Linked DNA regions of Anaerobacillus sp. CMMVII. The protein of the gene in region 2 interacts with the protein of the main gene of each other region in a pairwise test. Links are inferred from orthologs where the notes say so. Each region holds a gene or a part of one and is shown on either strand. Other genes may lie near its edges.

The links.
Region 1: the proteins of H1D32_RS23565 (region 2) and recA interact in binary tests that used the Bacillus subtilis proteins (3 or more experiments, as listed by UniProt). The link is inferred for Anaerobacillus sp. CMMVII from one-to-one orthologs.

Annotation. Positions count from the first base shown.
Region 1 is NZ_JACEHK010000016.1:170,462-177,135, reverse strand. Bases 2,121-4,925 are described here. They hold recA (recombinase RecA), read right to left. Parts: upstream 4,146-4,925; coding sequence 3,096-4,145; downstream 2,121-3,095. Other genes in these bases: H1D32_RS20965 (DEAD/DEAH box helicase), read right to left, coding at 4,414-4,925; rny (ribonuclease Y), read right to left, coding at 2,121-2,598. Outside these bases: H1D32_RS20980 (TIGR00282 family metallophosphoesterase), read right to left, coding at 127-921; more of rny, read right to left, coding at 1,030-2,120; more of H1D32_RS20965, read right to left, coding at 4,926-6,003; H1D32_RS20960 (competence/damage-inducible protein A), read right to left, coding at 5,990-6,674. UniProt on the Bacillus subtilis protein: Multifunctional protein involved in homologous recombination, DNA repair and competence.
Region 2 is NZ_JACEHK010000017.1:438,126-444,737, reverse strand. What follows is about bases 2,116-4,858. They hold H1D32_RS23565 (YveK family protein), read right to left. Parts: upstream 3,985-4,858; coding sequence 3,247-3,984; downstream 2,116-3,246. Other genes in these bases: H1D32_RS23560 (LCP family glycopolymer transferase), read left to right, coding at 4,290-4,858; H1D32_RS23570 (CpsD/CapB family tyrosine-protein kinase), read right to left, coding at 2,559-3,257; H1D32_RS23575 (tyrosine-protein phosphatase), read right to left, coding at 2,116-2,451. In the rest of the region: H1D32_RS23580 (hypothetical protein), read right to left, coding at 1,107-1,247; more of H1D32_RS23575, read right to left, coding at 1,681-2,115; more of H1D32_RS23560, read left to right, coding at 4,859-5,198; H1D32_RS23555 (LCP family glycopolymer transferase), read left to right, coding at 5,476-6,501. UniProt on the Bacillus subtilis protein: Required for YwqD kinase activity. May bring YwqD and its substrates into contact. Probably involved in the regulation of capsular polysaccharide biosynthesis.

The DNA.
Region 1 (6,674 bases), on a different replicon or contig from region 2:
GCTCTTCAGTTTCCCTGAAAATATGCCTTGTTCAGTATATATTCAAAAATAATCCTGATATTCCACATTCGAAGAAGTTTTATAAGAAAAGCGTTTGCTTCAAGTAGGTGACCTCACTAGCAAAAGTTACTCAAAAAATGGATGATCTTCATTGATGATAATTGGCGAAATCGATTTTGCAGCTCCGGTATTAGGGTCTATCTCTATGAGCACACCATTTAATTGCTCTCGCCCTTTTGCGACCTCAAACCTTACTGGTAAAGCTGTTAAGAACTTATTCAAAACAGCCCCTCGTTCCATGCCGAGAATGCCATCATAAGGCCCTGTCATGCCTACGTCAGTCATATAGGCTGTCTTGTTCGGTAAAATACGATGATCAGCTGTTTGAACGTGTGTATGAGTACCAACGACCGCAGAGACCCTACCGTCTAAATACCAGCCCATGGCTTGTTTCTCGCTTGTCGCTTCCGCATGAAAGTCGACAAAAATAATCGGCGTTCTTTTTTTGACAATCGCAATTAATTCATCTACTTTTTTAAAGGGACAATCTAAAGGAGGTAAAAATGTTCTACCTTGAATACTGATAATGCCCACTTCGATTTGGTTTACTTTCACAATTGTATAGCCTTTCCCAGGAACTCCCTCTGGAAAATTAGCTGGACGCACTAGATTTGGGCAATAATCAATTACTTCGATTAGTTCTCGTTGATCCCATGTATGATTACCCAGGGTTACAGCTTGTGCACCTAGTTCAAGCATTTGCTTATAGATCTTCTCGGTAATTCCTTTTCCGGACGCTGAATTTTCGCCATTTACAACCGTAATGATTGGTTTATATTTATTTTTTAATTTCGGCAAGTATGTTGCGAGCATATCACGTCCCAAAGAACCCACAACATCACCAATAAATAATAATTTCATGCTTACACCTCTTATGTACTTTTGTTTTGAATTTTAACACATAGCAGTTTTAAAACAAACTCGAATGGCTGGTTTTGAGCCAAAAAAATAAAGTGGCGATTGGCCACTTTATTTTGCATACTCGACAGCTCTGGTTTCACGAATAACTGTAACTTTAATGTGGCCAGGGTAGTCAAGCTCTTCTTCAATTTTCTTGGTAATATCTCTTGCTAAACGGTACGCCTCACTATCATCGACCATTTCAGGCTTAACCATAATTCTAACTTCACGACCTGCTTGGATGGCATATGTTTTTTCAACACCATCAAACGACTCGGAAATTTCCTCAAGCTTTTCTAAGCGACGAATGTACGTTTCAAGTGTTTCACGTCTAGCTCCCGGTCTGGCGGCTGAAAGTGCATCAGCAGCTGCAACAAGGCTTGCAATAATAGACGTTGCTTCTGTATCACCATGATGTGAAGCAATACTATTAATAACAACTGGATGTTCCTTATATTTGACAGCTAATTCGACACCAATTTCCACGTGACTTCCTTCGACCTCATGGTCAATAGCTTTACCGATATCATGGAGAAGTCCTGCCCTTTTTGCCAGTTGAACATCTTCTCCTAATTCAGCAGCCATTATTCCAGCTAGTTGAGCCACTTCGATAGAATGCTTAAGAACATTTTGTCCATAGCTCGTTCTAAACTTCAGTCGTCCTAAAATCTTAATTAGATCTGGATGTAAACCGTGAATTCCAATTTCAAACGTTGTTTGTTCACCATAATCTCTAATCATTTCATCAACTTCGCGTCTAGACTTATCAACCATTTCTTCAATTCGAGCTGGGTGAATTCGTCCATCTTGAACCAACTTCTCAAGAGCAGTACGGGCAATTTCCCTTCTTATTGGATCAAAACCAGAAAGAATTACTGCTTCAGGAGTATCATCAATTATAAGATCAATACCAGTTAACGTTTCAAGGGCACGAATGTTGCGTCCTTCTCGTCCGATAATTCTTCCCTTCATTTCATCGTTAGGAAGAGTTACAACAGATACAGTAGTCTCAGCAACATGATCGGCTGAACAACGTTGAATCGCAAGTGACACGATTTCTTTCGCTTTCTTGTCCGCTTCTTCTTTTGCCCGTGTAACTAATTCTTTTACCATTAAGGCAGTTTCGTGAGTTAACTCATCTTTCACGTCTTTCATAATGATTTCTCTAGCTTCTTCTCTAGTAAATCCTGAAATACGTTCAAGCTCAGCTTGCTGCTTTTGTAAGAGTTCCTCCACTTTGCTATCCATCTCTTCAATATGTCGTTGTTTTTTGGTGAGAGCTTCCTCTCGCTTTTCTAAGGATTCCTCTTTTTTATCTAAGGTTTCACTTTTTCGATCAAGGATCTCTTCTTTTTGAACCAAACGATTCTCTTGTTTTTGAATCTCATTTCTTCGCTCACGAACATCACGCTCAGCATCTTGACGCAACCTATGAATTTCATCTTTTCCTTCAAGGACAGCTTCTTTCTTCAGTCGCTCTGCTTCACGTTTACTTTCTTCAATAATTTGATTTGCTGCATGTTCCGCACTAGAAATTTTCGCTTCTGCTATCGATTTTCGAACAAGATATCCAACAACTGCACTAATTGCTGCAGAGACAAGCAAAATGAAGATGAACACGTAAATGTTAATTTCCATACTTTCACCTCCCCTTGCTATCTAATTGTTGGGTTTTCATCATACATCATTTTCATTCGTATTAGGTGTGCACATCCAGCACAGGTTACCTTTTTTATTAAAATAAAAAAAATAGCCAATAGTAAAATGCGGGTATTCTTCACAATTGTATAATTGCTTACTGTTATTGTCAAGCTTTGTCAATAAACAGAAGTTCTAAACATAATTTTACGAATAATATTTATCTGAGTGAATTTGATAATTATCTTAATCAAATTCATATAGAACTTAATAGAGAACATAATGTGGGTGAAGCCTTACGAAAAATGCCAATTAAATAGAAAAATCTACTTTCCTAGCACAGTTGTTTTTTGGCTACTCGTTTGCCTACTATCTCAGAAACTAATCACAACCACTTAGAGCCTAAAAAAATGACTTAACCAATATTCCCTCGAAATAATTTCTGCTAAACGAAGGGCAATTTAGTTAAGTCATTTATTAATTACTATTAAATTAGTTTACTTTAAATCTAACGGAAGATCTGCGAACTCATCTTCTGATGGTGGATCAACTTTAATTTCACCATTTAATCCGTAATGTTCACGAATTTTCAGCTCAATTGCATCTTTAATATCTGGATTTTCTTTTAGAAATTGTTTAGAATTTTCTCGACCTTGTCCTAAACGTTCCTCATTATATGAGTACCATGCACCACTTTTGATAACGATATCTAATTCAGATCCAATATCTAAAATTGAACCTTCTCGAGAAATTCCTTCTCCGTACATGATATCTACTTCTGCTTGCTTAAATGGAGGAGCAACCTTGTTCTTTACTACTTTAATTTTTGTTTTGTTACCAACCATGTCATTTCCTTGCTTTAACACTTCTGCTCTACGAACTTCTAAACGAACTGATGAATAGAATTTAAGTGCTCGTCCACCAGGTGTTACTTCAGGGTTACCAAACATTACCCCAACCTTTTCACGGATTTGGTTGATGAATATCGCAATAATTTTTGATTTATTAATCGCACCAGACAGCTTTCTTAATGCCTGTGACATTAAACGAGCTTGAAGCCCAACGTGACTGTCGCCCATTTCACCCTCAATCTCAGCCTTCGGTACAAGAGCAGCTACAGAATCGATGACAAGAATGTCTACTGCACCACTACGAACTAATGCTTCAGCAATTTCTAACGCTTGCTCCCCAGTATCCGGTTGTGATAAAAGTAATTCATCGATATTTACGCCTAGTTTTTGAGCATAAACAGGATCAAGAGCGTGCTCTGCATCGATAAATGCCGCTTGTCCACCTTGACGTTGCACTTCAGCAATTGCGTGTAAGGCAACTGTTGTTTTACCTGAAGATTCCGGACCGTATATTTCAATAATTCTTCCTTTTGGATAGCCACCTACTCCTAGGGCAATATCTAATGCTAGTGAACCACTAGAAGTTGTTGAAACTCTTTGTCCAGCTTGTTCCCCTAACTTCATAATTGAACCTTTTCCAAACTGTTTTTCAATTTGGCGTAACGCCATGTCTAATGCCGCCTTACGATCTCCCATTGTTTCATCTCTCCTTAAATATATATCTTGAATAATTTTTAATTTGTCTCAATTAAAACCGATATCAATATCATAACTTGTTTTTTGAGATTTGCCAATAGTTTTCCCGAACATTTATTCGTCTTTTTTTGGAAGTTATTCACTGAAAAAAAAAGAATAAGAGACTAACACCCTCTATGATCGTAAATTGTATGTAAAGCACAATCAATGTGTTATACAAACCAGTTACTTTTCTGAAGTAGTTAGTCTCATCTTGATTTAATTTTTCTTAAAATTTCTTTTCTCTTTTAGGTCTTGGTTTGGCTGGCTCAAGGTTTACACGAGCACCGTTTAGCCTAGAGTAACGTAGAGCCTCATAGACAAATGGTGCACTATCCTCTGGAACCTCAATAAAGGTAAAGTTTTCAAAAATATCAATTCGACCCATAGACTTTGAAGGAATCCCAACTAGCTCTGAGACCTCATCAATCACAATTTTTGGTGTTAATTGTACATTCCTACCGACATTGATGAAAAAGCGAACCATACCACTCGCAGCACCTGTATCACCAAAGTCATAGCTATCATCTTCCCCAGTAAATTCGCGATGGAAGGCTACCTTCATTAGCGCTGCAACTACTTTTTCAGATGGATATTCACCTAACATTTCGTTAACTAGTGGCTCAAAGAATGTAAGTTCCTCATCAGCTTCAATAATAGAAATTAACTGCTGTTTCCAAGATGCTTGTTGTTTTTCTACAACATCTTCAATCGATGGTATTTCTTCCGAAGGAATTGACATCTTGATTTCCGATTCAATTGAACGGAGGTGCTTCATTTCTCTTGGTGTTACTAAAGTTAACGCTAAACCTTTTCTACCTGCTCGACCCGTACGACCAATACGGTGCACATAACTCTCAGGGTCCTGTGGTATGTCATAGTTGATTACATGGGTTACATTATCAACATCAATTCCACGTGCTGCAACATCGGTAGCAATTAAGAATTCAATCGTCGAATCTCTGAATTTTTTCATGACACTATCTCGTTGCATTTGTGTTAAATCACCATGAAGGCCATCTGCCATGTAGCCTCGAGCTTGAAGAGCTTCCGTTAATTCAGCCACACCTTTTTTGGTTCGACAAAACAAAATTCCTAAATCAATTTCTTCACTATCAATGATTCTACATAGAGAATCTAATTTATTTCTTTCTAATACTTTATAATATACTTGATCGATAGACGGAGCTGTAACCTCGCCTTTATTAATAGAGATGACTTTTGGCTGCTTCATGTACCTTTTGGAAAGTTTCATAATCTCCTGTGGCATTGTCGCAGAAAAAAGCATCGTTTGACGGTCCTCATTTACTTCTTTAAGAATGGATTCAATATCCTCAACAAATCCCATATCTAACATTTCATCTGCTTCATCTAAGACAACGGTATGAACTCTATCTAATTTCAAGGTCTTACGACGAAGATGATCTAAAACACGCCCTGGCGTACCAATCACAACATGAACACCTTGCTTTAGGGCACGAATTTGATGACCAATCGATTGTCCACCGTAAATTGGTAACGTTCGTGTCCGTTTAAACTTCGATAATTTTTGTAACTCTCCTGCTACCTGGATTGCTAACTCTCTAGTCGGGGTTAATATAATCGATTGTACATACGGCGCACTAGAAACCTTATCTAACAAAGGAATTCCGAATGCAGCAGTTTTGCCTGTTCCGGTTTGCGCTTGTCCAATGACGTCACCACCTTCAAGAATAACAGGAATTACTTTTTCTTGAATTGGAGATGGTGCTTCAAAGCCCATTTCTTTTATCGCTTTTTTAATATCATTTGATATTTGAAAATCATCAAAATACATTATTTTTGCCACCTTTTTGAAATTGTTTCAACAAACAATACAAGCCATATTTCACTGACCTGCTCTGAATTTGTTCACGAGTTCCTGCTAGGCTGATTGGGTACACTTTAGTCTCTTTACCTACCTCTGAAACTCCTATAAAAACCGTCCCTATTTCTTTACCTTCGATTGGCATTGGTCCAGCTACTCCTGTAAAACTTATTCCTACATCAGTACTGAGCAAATCTCTTACGTTATCAGCAAGAGACTTAGCACACTCCCCGCTAACCGCACCAAATTGTTCAAGCACTTCATTTGGAACCTGAAGAAGCGTTTGTTTTAGTTCATTACTATAACAAACCACTCCACCTTTAAAGATTTCTGAAATTCCTGGCAGTGTAGTCAATTCACTTGAAAAGAGTCCACCGGTTATACTCTCAGCAGCTGCTATTGTGAGGTTTTGCTTCTTATAGAGAAGGGCAACTTCTTTTGTCAGAGTCGTTTCATCATAGCCATAAAAAAACGCGCCAACTCTTGACATAATCTTCGTTTCTAGTTCCTCAATCAATTTCATGCCTTCTGTTTTACTTTCATGTTTAACCGTTAATCGAATCGTCACTTCTCCATCTTTAGCTAAGGGGGCAATCGTAGGATTTGTTTGTGCCTCAATCAAATCAAGGAGTTCAGTTTCTAAT
Region 2 (6,612 bases):
ACCTCTGATCCAATCGAGCCACCAGCACCAGTAACAAGAATTGTTTTCCCTGTTAGCTTCTTTCCAATTTGCTCTGTATCAAGTTCAACCGGTTCTCTTCCTAATAAATCCTCAACTTCAACGTCACGGAACGTATTTACTGAAATCTTCCCAACCATCAGATCCTCTAACATCGGAATGATTTGCGTTCTCGCTTTTGTCTTTGAACATTCGACGAAAATGTCATTTAACTCTTTCTTACTTAATGAAGGAATTGCAATAATAATATGCTTAATTTGATTTTCATTCACAATTCTCTCAATATCAGCACTTGTCCCTAAGACTGGTATTCCTAATAACTCTAACCCTTGCTTACTTGCATTATCATCAATAAACGCCACAGGTGAAAGCTCTGCATCATGATTTTGCAGCAATTGTCTAGCTACCATCGTTCCAGCTGCTCCTGCTCCAATCACTAACGTTGGTATTTGATCCTGTCTTCGTTTAATATACGTATCACGGTACAATCGCCAAGAAAAACGCGAACCACCAATTAATAAAATATGAAGCATCCACGTAATCATTAAAGTTCTCATAAACACAGTCTGACTAAAGACTAATTGAACAACTGCCGTTACTAGTATCGAAAACGTAACTACCTTAAAAATCGCTGCTAATTCCCCCATACTCGCATACTGCCAAACACGATTATAGATTTTATAACGTGCTGCAAAAAAGTGATGAGAAATTAATAATGAAATCGAACTAATAAGAAGAATCGGCGCGAAAAAACTCATTGTAGTAGATAAAATATAATAGCCAGCAAAAATAGAAAGAATAACAATTAACGAATCTAAAAACACGAGCGAAAGCAACCTTCTTTTATACGACACAAACTACACCTCCGAAATGATTTGAAAAAGATATACAATAAAAGCTTAAGCAAACAAGCTACTAGTAACTTCCTCGCTTAAACTTTTATTTGGTAATGAAATAAAGTATGAGGCATCGAACCCCCCCTCACACCACACCAATGATGACTTAACATCTAAGGTTAGTACGTACTAACCCACAGCATAGCCGAGTACCTCCATTGATAACGGTCAGGAGACATCACCAAAAACAAATTAACTTTTGTTTAACACTGCTTTTCGACGATCAATCGCTTCAATCACTAGTTGTTTAATCGTATCTAATTGATCATCCGTCGCATCTTGCTTTATATATCGGATGCTCTTTACGATCGATTTGGGTACTTTTTTATCCAAACAAATCACCTATATCTTTTCATTAAATCTAGTAAAGGTGGGGTAACATCAAATATACACAACTCGACACTACCTACAACCAATCGCCAATCTTCTACTAAAAAAACCTGCCTATCTATTTTAACATAGTAATAAAGAACTATTAAGGGAAAGAATTTGGCAAAATAATTGCGCTTTCGACAATCATTAACTATTTTTGTCGAATAATATTAATTTCATGAAAAACATCCGCTCTTTTTACTATTTACACTACCTCTATATGAAAATTGTTCATTCGGTATTTTCATATTCAGGCAATAAAAATAGACTATAGATCAATCTTTTAGTCTACCTTCAAAATCCCTAAGTTGCATAGCACCGAAGATGCGCCTTACCCATCCCCGAATCATCCAAAAATAACTCAAAACTCAACCCTCAAAAATCAAAGCTGCACTTAAAATATCCCAAAAAACTTCTTCCTCTTAACAATTCTCTCCGGTGGCTCAACATAGACATGCTGACCTTTTACTAGTAACTCAGCGTTTTCTTGAAGATGATATCGATAAAAAGAACCACACTCTTGTTCAACTTTTTCGTAAGCTTCTCTTAAGTGAAAAGATCTATTCGTCGTGTTGTGGGCGTCAGATGCTAAAAAGTGAGCGAGATTATGATTAATTAGGTCAATGCTAAACTCTTGAATTTTTTTTCCGAAGCGCCCCGTAACACTTCCAGCAGTCACTTGAGTTAAAGCCCCATCCTGCACAAGCTTATATACTAACTCTTGGTTTTCAATAAGCTCTGAGTTCCGTTCTGGATGGACAATAATCGGCGTCAGCCCTTGCTGCTGTAAATCAAAGAACAGTTTGTTCGTGTATCTTGGGATATGGTTTGATGGGAATTCCACAAGAATATATTTGTCCTGATTATTCAAAGTTAGTAGTTCACCATCCCGATATGATTCTACCATTTCACCAAAGATACGCGGCTCTTGTCCTGGTAATACTTTTAGAGGAATATTAGAAACAGCTAGTAATTCATTTAACTCTTGCACTTGATCTAAAATACTAGTTTTGAGGTTATCAAATGCTCCGTTACCGTGATGCGGTGTTGCAAATATTGTAGTAATCCCTTCTTCTACAGCTTTTTCAGCCATCGCCAAGGTCATCTCTTTATCTTTAGCTCCATCATCTACTGCAGGCAGGATATGACAATGAATATCAATCATTTGAAAACCTCCTCATCTATTATTGTATCCAGTTACCTTCACAGAAAACTTTATGCCAATATAGCATTATTTCCACTAAAAACTAACCGCTATTTATGTTAGTTCACTTAATTTTTTCCATAATAGTAATAATTTTGACTATGTTTAACATCTTTATTGTTTAATACAGCCCCTAAAATCTTTGCTTTCGACATCTCTAATAATTCTTTTGCCTTAATCGCTTGTTCGATTTCTGTCTTCCCACTACTTACAACTAGGACAACACCATCACAAATATTTGCGAGCAGCTGAGCATCAGTTACTACTAGCACTGGTGGTGTATCTAAGAGGATAATATCATACGGTACTGTTGTCGAAGTTAATAATAATTCCATTGATTTGGAACTTAACAACTCAGAAGGATTCGGTGGTACGGGTCCACTTGTCAGGATATCTAAGTTTTCAACGTCAGTTAACATGATCGCATCTTCTAATTGAGCTTGTTTTGTAAGTACACTCGTCAATCCTTTAGTGTTTGGACACCTAAATGTATAATGAACCGTTGGCTTACGAAGATCGGCATCCACTAATAATACTCTGTTTCCTTGTTGCGCCAAAACGACCGCTAAATTGGCAATCGTCGTAGATTTCCCTTCAGCTGGACTTGTTGATGTAACCATAATATTTCGTAACTGTCGATCGATCGAGGCGAACTGTAAGTTTGTTCGGATCGTACGATATTGTTCTGATATTGGCGACTTTGGGTCTACTTTTGTAATTAAAGCTCGAACGGAATTAGACTGTTCTTTTCGTTTTCTACGCACCAATGTTTTCACCTCGTCTTCGTCTTGTTTCTGCTTTCGCGACAGCTTCTCTATCTAATTCAAATGTAGGGATTGAACCGATCACCGCTATCCCCAAATGCTGCTCGATATCACGTTCCGTTTTAATTGTGTTATCTAAATATTCTAAAAGAAACGCAAGTCCTACACCAATCATTAGCCCGACAACGAACGCAATCGCCATATTTAACTTCGGATTCGGTTTAACCGGTGTTGGGTTTTCCGCTAATTTCGCTTCAGAAAGGATACTAACATTATCTACATTCATAATAGCGATAATTTCACGTTGAAACACAGTTGCTACCTTGTTAGCTATTTGCACAGCTAATGCAGGATCTGGATCTAGTACAGTAATCGCAACTACCTGTGAATTCCCTTGACTCCTAACACTAATTTGGCCGTTTAAAGCCCCAGTTGATCTTGTTAACCCTAATTCATCAATAACCTTATCTAAGATAATTGGGGTTTTCATAATCTCGTTATACGTATTAATTAATTCAATGTTTGAACGGATGTCGCTTTGTGTATAGGATTGTTGATCTGATTTAGATTGATTTACTAATAACTGTGTTGACGATTGGTATACCGGTGTTAGTACCAAATAGCTAATTACCCCAGCCACGGCAACGGCCGCCACTGTTATAAGCAAAATCATTAACAACCGCTTTTTTATCGTTTCAAACAATTCTTTTAAACTAATAGTCTCTTCCATTGGTGCCTCCCGAAATGTAACAATTTTTTCACATAAAAGCATTCTATCACATATTTTTGACAAAGTGAGACAAAAAAAGCAAAAAATTTACAGATAAAATATCCCATTAACAATCCCTACTATAATATATGTAACTAATTAATTACATAAATTTATTATCTATTTCCATTGCTAAAGTACAAATTAATACAAATTCCTACTAATTTTTACAGAAAATCCTGGAATGAGACATAATTATATTGCCACTTTTTTACCTACGAGATATAATCAACTAATACTGAATTTTAAATTAGGGAGAATCTGTCATGACAAAGAAAAAGAAAATAATACTGATCATAAGTCTTATTATTGGTCTTCCCGTATTAGCCATTTTAGGCTATGGGTATCATCTATATAGTTCTGTTTTAAATACAATTGAAGACATGCATCAACCAATTGAAAGAGAAACTAAGCGTCCAATTCAAGTAGATATGGAAAAAAGTGAACCACTCTCCTTTTTATTACTTGGAATTGATGCTAGAGGAACCGAACGCGGTCGAACAGATACCTTAATGGTCATCACTGTAAATCCTAATACAGAGTCAATGAAAATGGTAAGCATTCCACGTGATACACGAACACAGATTATCGGCAAAGGTTTTGATGACAAGATCAACCATGCCTATGCCTTTGGCGGACCTGAAATGACAATCCCTACTGTGGAGAATTTCTTAGATATCCCAATCGATTATTATATGACAGTTAATATGAATGGTTTTAAAGATATTGTTGATGCTGTTGGTGGGGTTACAGTAAATAATCCTTTTGCTTTCAGGGATGGCGGTTTTACGTTTGATGAAGGTGAAATCTTCCTAGATGGTACTCAAGCATTGGCGTTTTCACGAATGCGTAAGAAAGACCCACGTGGTGATCACGGAAGAAATGACCGCCAACGTCAAGTAATGAACGCCATTATTAAAGAAGGTGCTCAAATCTCTTCTGTGACACGAATGGAAGAAATTTTAGGGGCTATCGGCACTAATGTGAAGACAGATTTAAATTTCGATAAGATGAAGAAAATTCAATCAAATTATAGTGATGCAAGAAAAGATTCTGAAGAAATTACAATTAAAGGTTCAGGAGCAACAATTAGTGGAATTTGGTATTATGTTGTTGCTGAAGAAGAGCGATTACGTGTTTCTAACCTTTTAAAAGAACATTTAGAGTTAAATTAATGCTTATAGAGGTAAAAATTCAACAAGAGAATTTTTACCTTTTTATTTGTTACAATTTAGATTGTCTATAAAGTAACATTTTATTTGTATGTTTATTAGTTTACCAACATTGTAGCTAACTGGTTAAATTTAATCCTTTACGGTTTCTTCATAATCATTTAAAATAGTTTAGGTTAACCTTTTTTATTAACATATATCTGTATCTTTTTTTGATAGATAACGTCTTATAAGGTAGAAAAATAGATTTATAAATCATATCCTACACAGGAGGCATCTTATGGCAAACTCGAGAATTGATTTTAAAGATACTAAGAAGAAACAAAAAAGATCGAAGATCTTTAAATTTATAGGTTTTACCTTCTTTGCATTATTCATCGTTGCCGGTGCAGCCGTTGGTTACTTCGTAAACAAAATGGCAAATCTCGCCGAAAGTGCTCAGCATGATTTAGATCGTGGTGCCCACTCTGAAAAACGCGACCGTGCCGTCAATCCAAGCAAGGATAACTTTTCAGTCTTATTTTTAGGATTGGACGATCGCGATGGCAGCTTAAAAGGCAGAACCGACGCTCTACTTTTAGCAACATTCAATAAAAATGAACGTACAATTAAAATGGTCAACGTTCCACGTGACGCAAGAGTGGAAATTCCAGGCAGAGACCGTATGGATAAGATCAACCATGCCCATGCATTTGGTGGCTTAGACTTAACAATCGATACAGTCGAAAATCTATTTGATATTCCTGTTGATTATTTTGTAAAACTTAACTTTGATGCATTCCTTGAAATTGTCGATGCACTAGGTGGCATTGAAGTCGACGTTCCATTTACCTTCAGTGAAATGAACAGTAAAGACCGTAAAGGTTCAATCACAATTCACGAAGGAATTCAAACACTTAATGGTGAAGAAGCACTTGCATTTGCTCGTATGAGAAAAAGTGATCCACGCGGAGATCTTGGCCGTGGCGATCGTCAAAAACAAATTATCGAAGCAATCATTCGAAAAGGCGCAACATTCTCATCCATCACAAAATTTGAAGATGTTATGAATGGCGTTGAATCGAACCTTTCAACAAACTTCAGCTTTGGTAACATGCTAAGCCTTCATAATTATAGCTCAAGCTTAAACAACATTGAGTCATTAACAATTAAAGGTGATAACCTCACACTCAACCGCATCTATTATTATGAGCTTAATCCAGAATCTTTAGCCGAAGTTTCAAGCACCCTAAGAATTCATTTAGGACTTGAAGCACCTCCCCAAACTGTTGATAGCACACTTAGCATCGATACAATGGGTAACTAAAGAACACTAATTGACCGTCAAATTTGACGGTCAATTTTTTTATATCTAAAAAGACTGAAAAATTATTGCTATAATGTTTTTAGGTCAATCCATTTATGAAAGGGATTATAG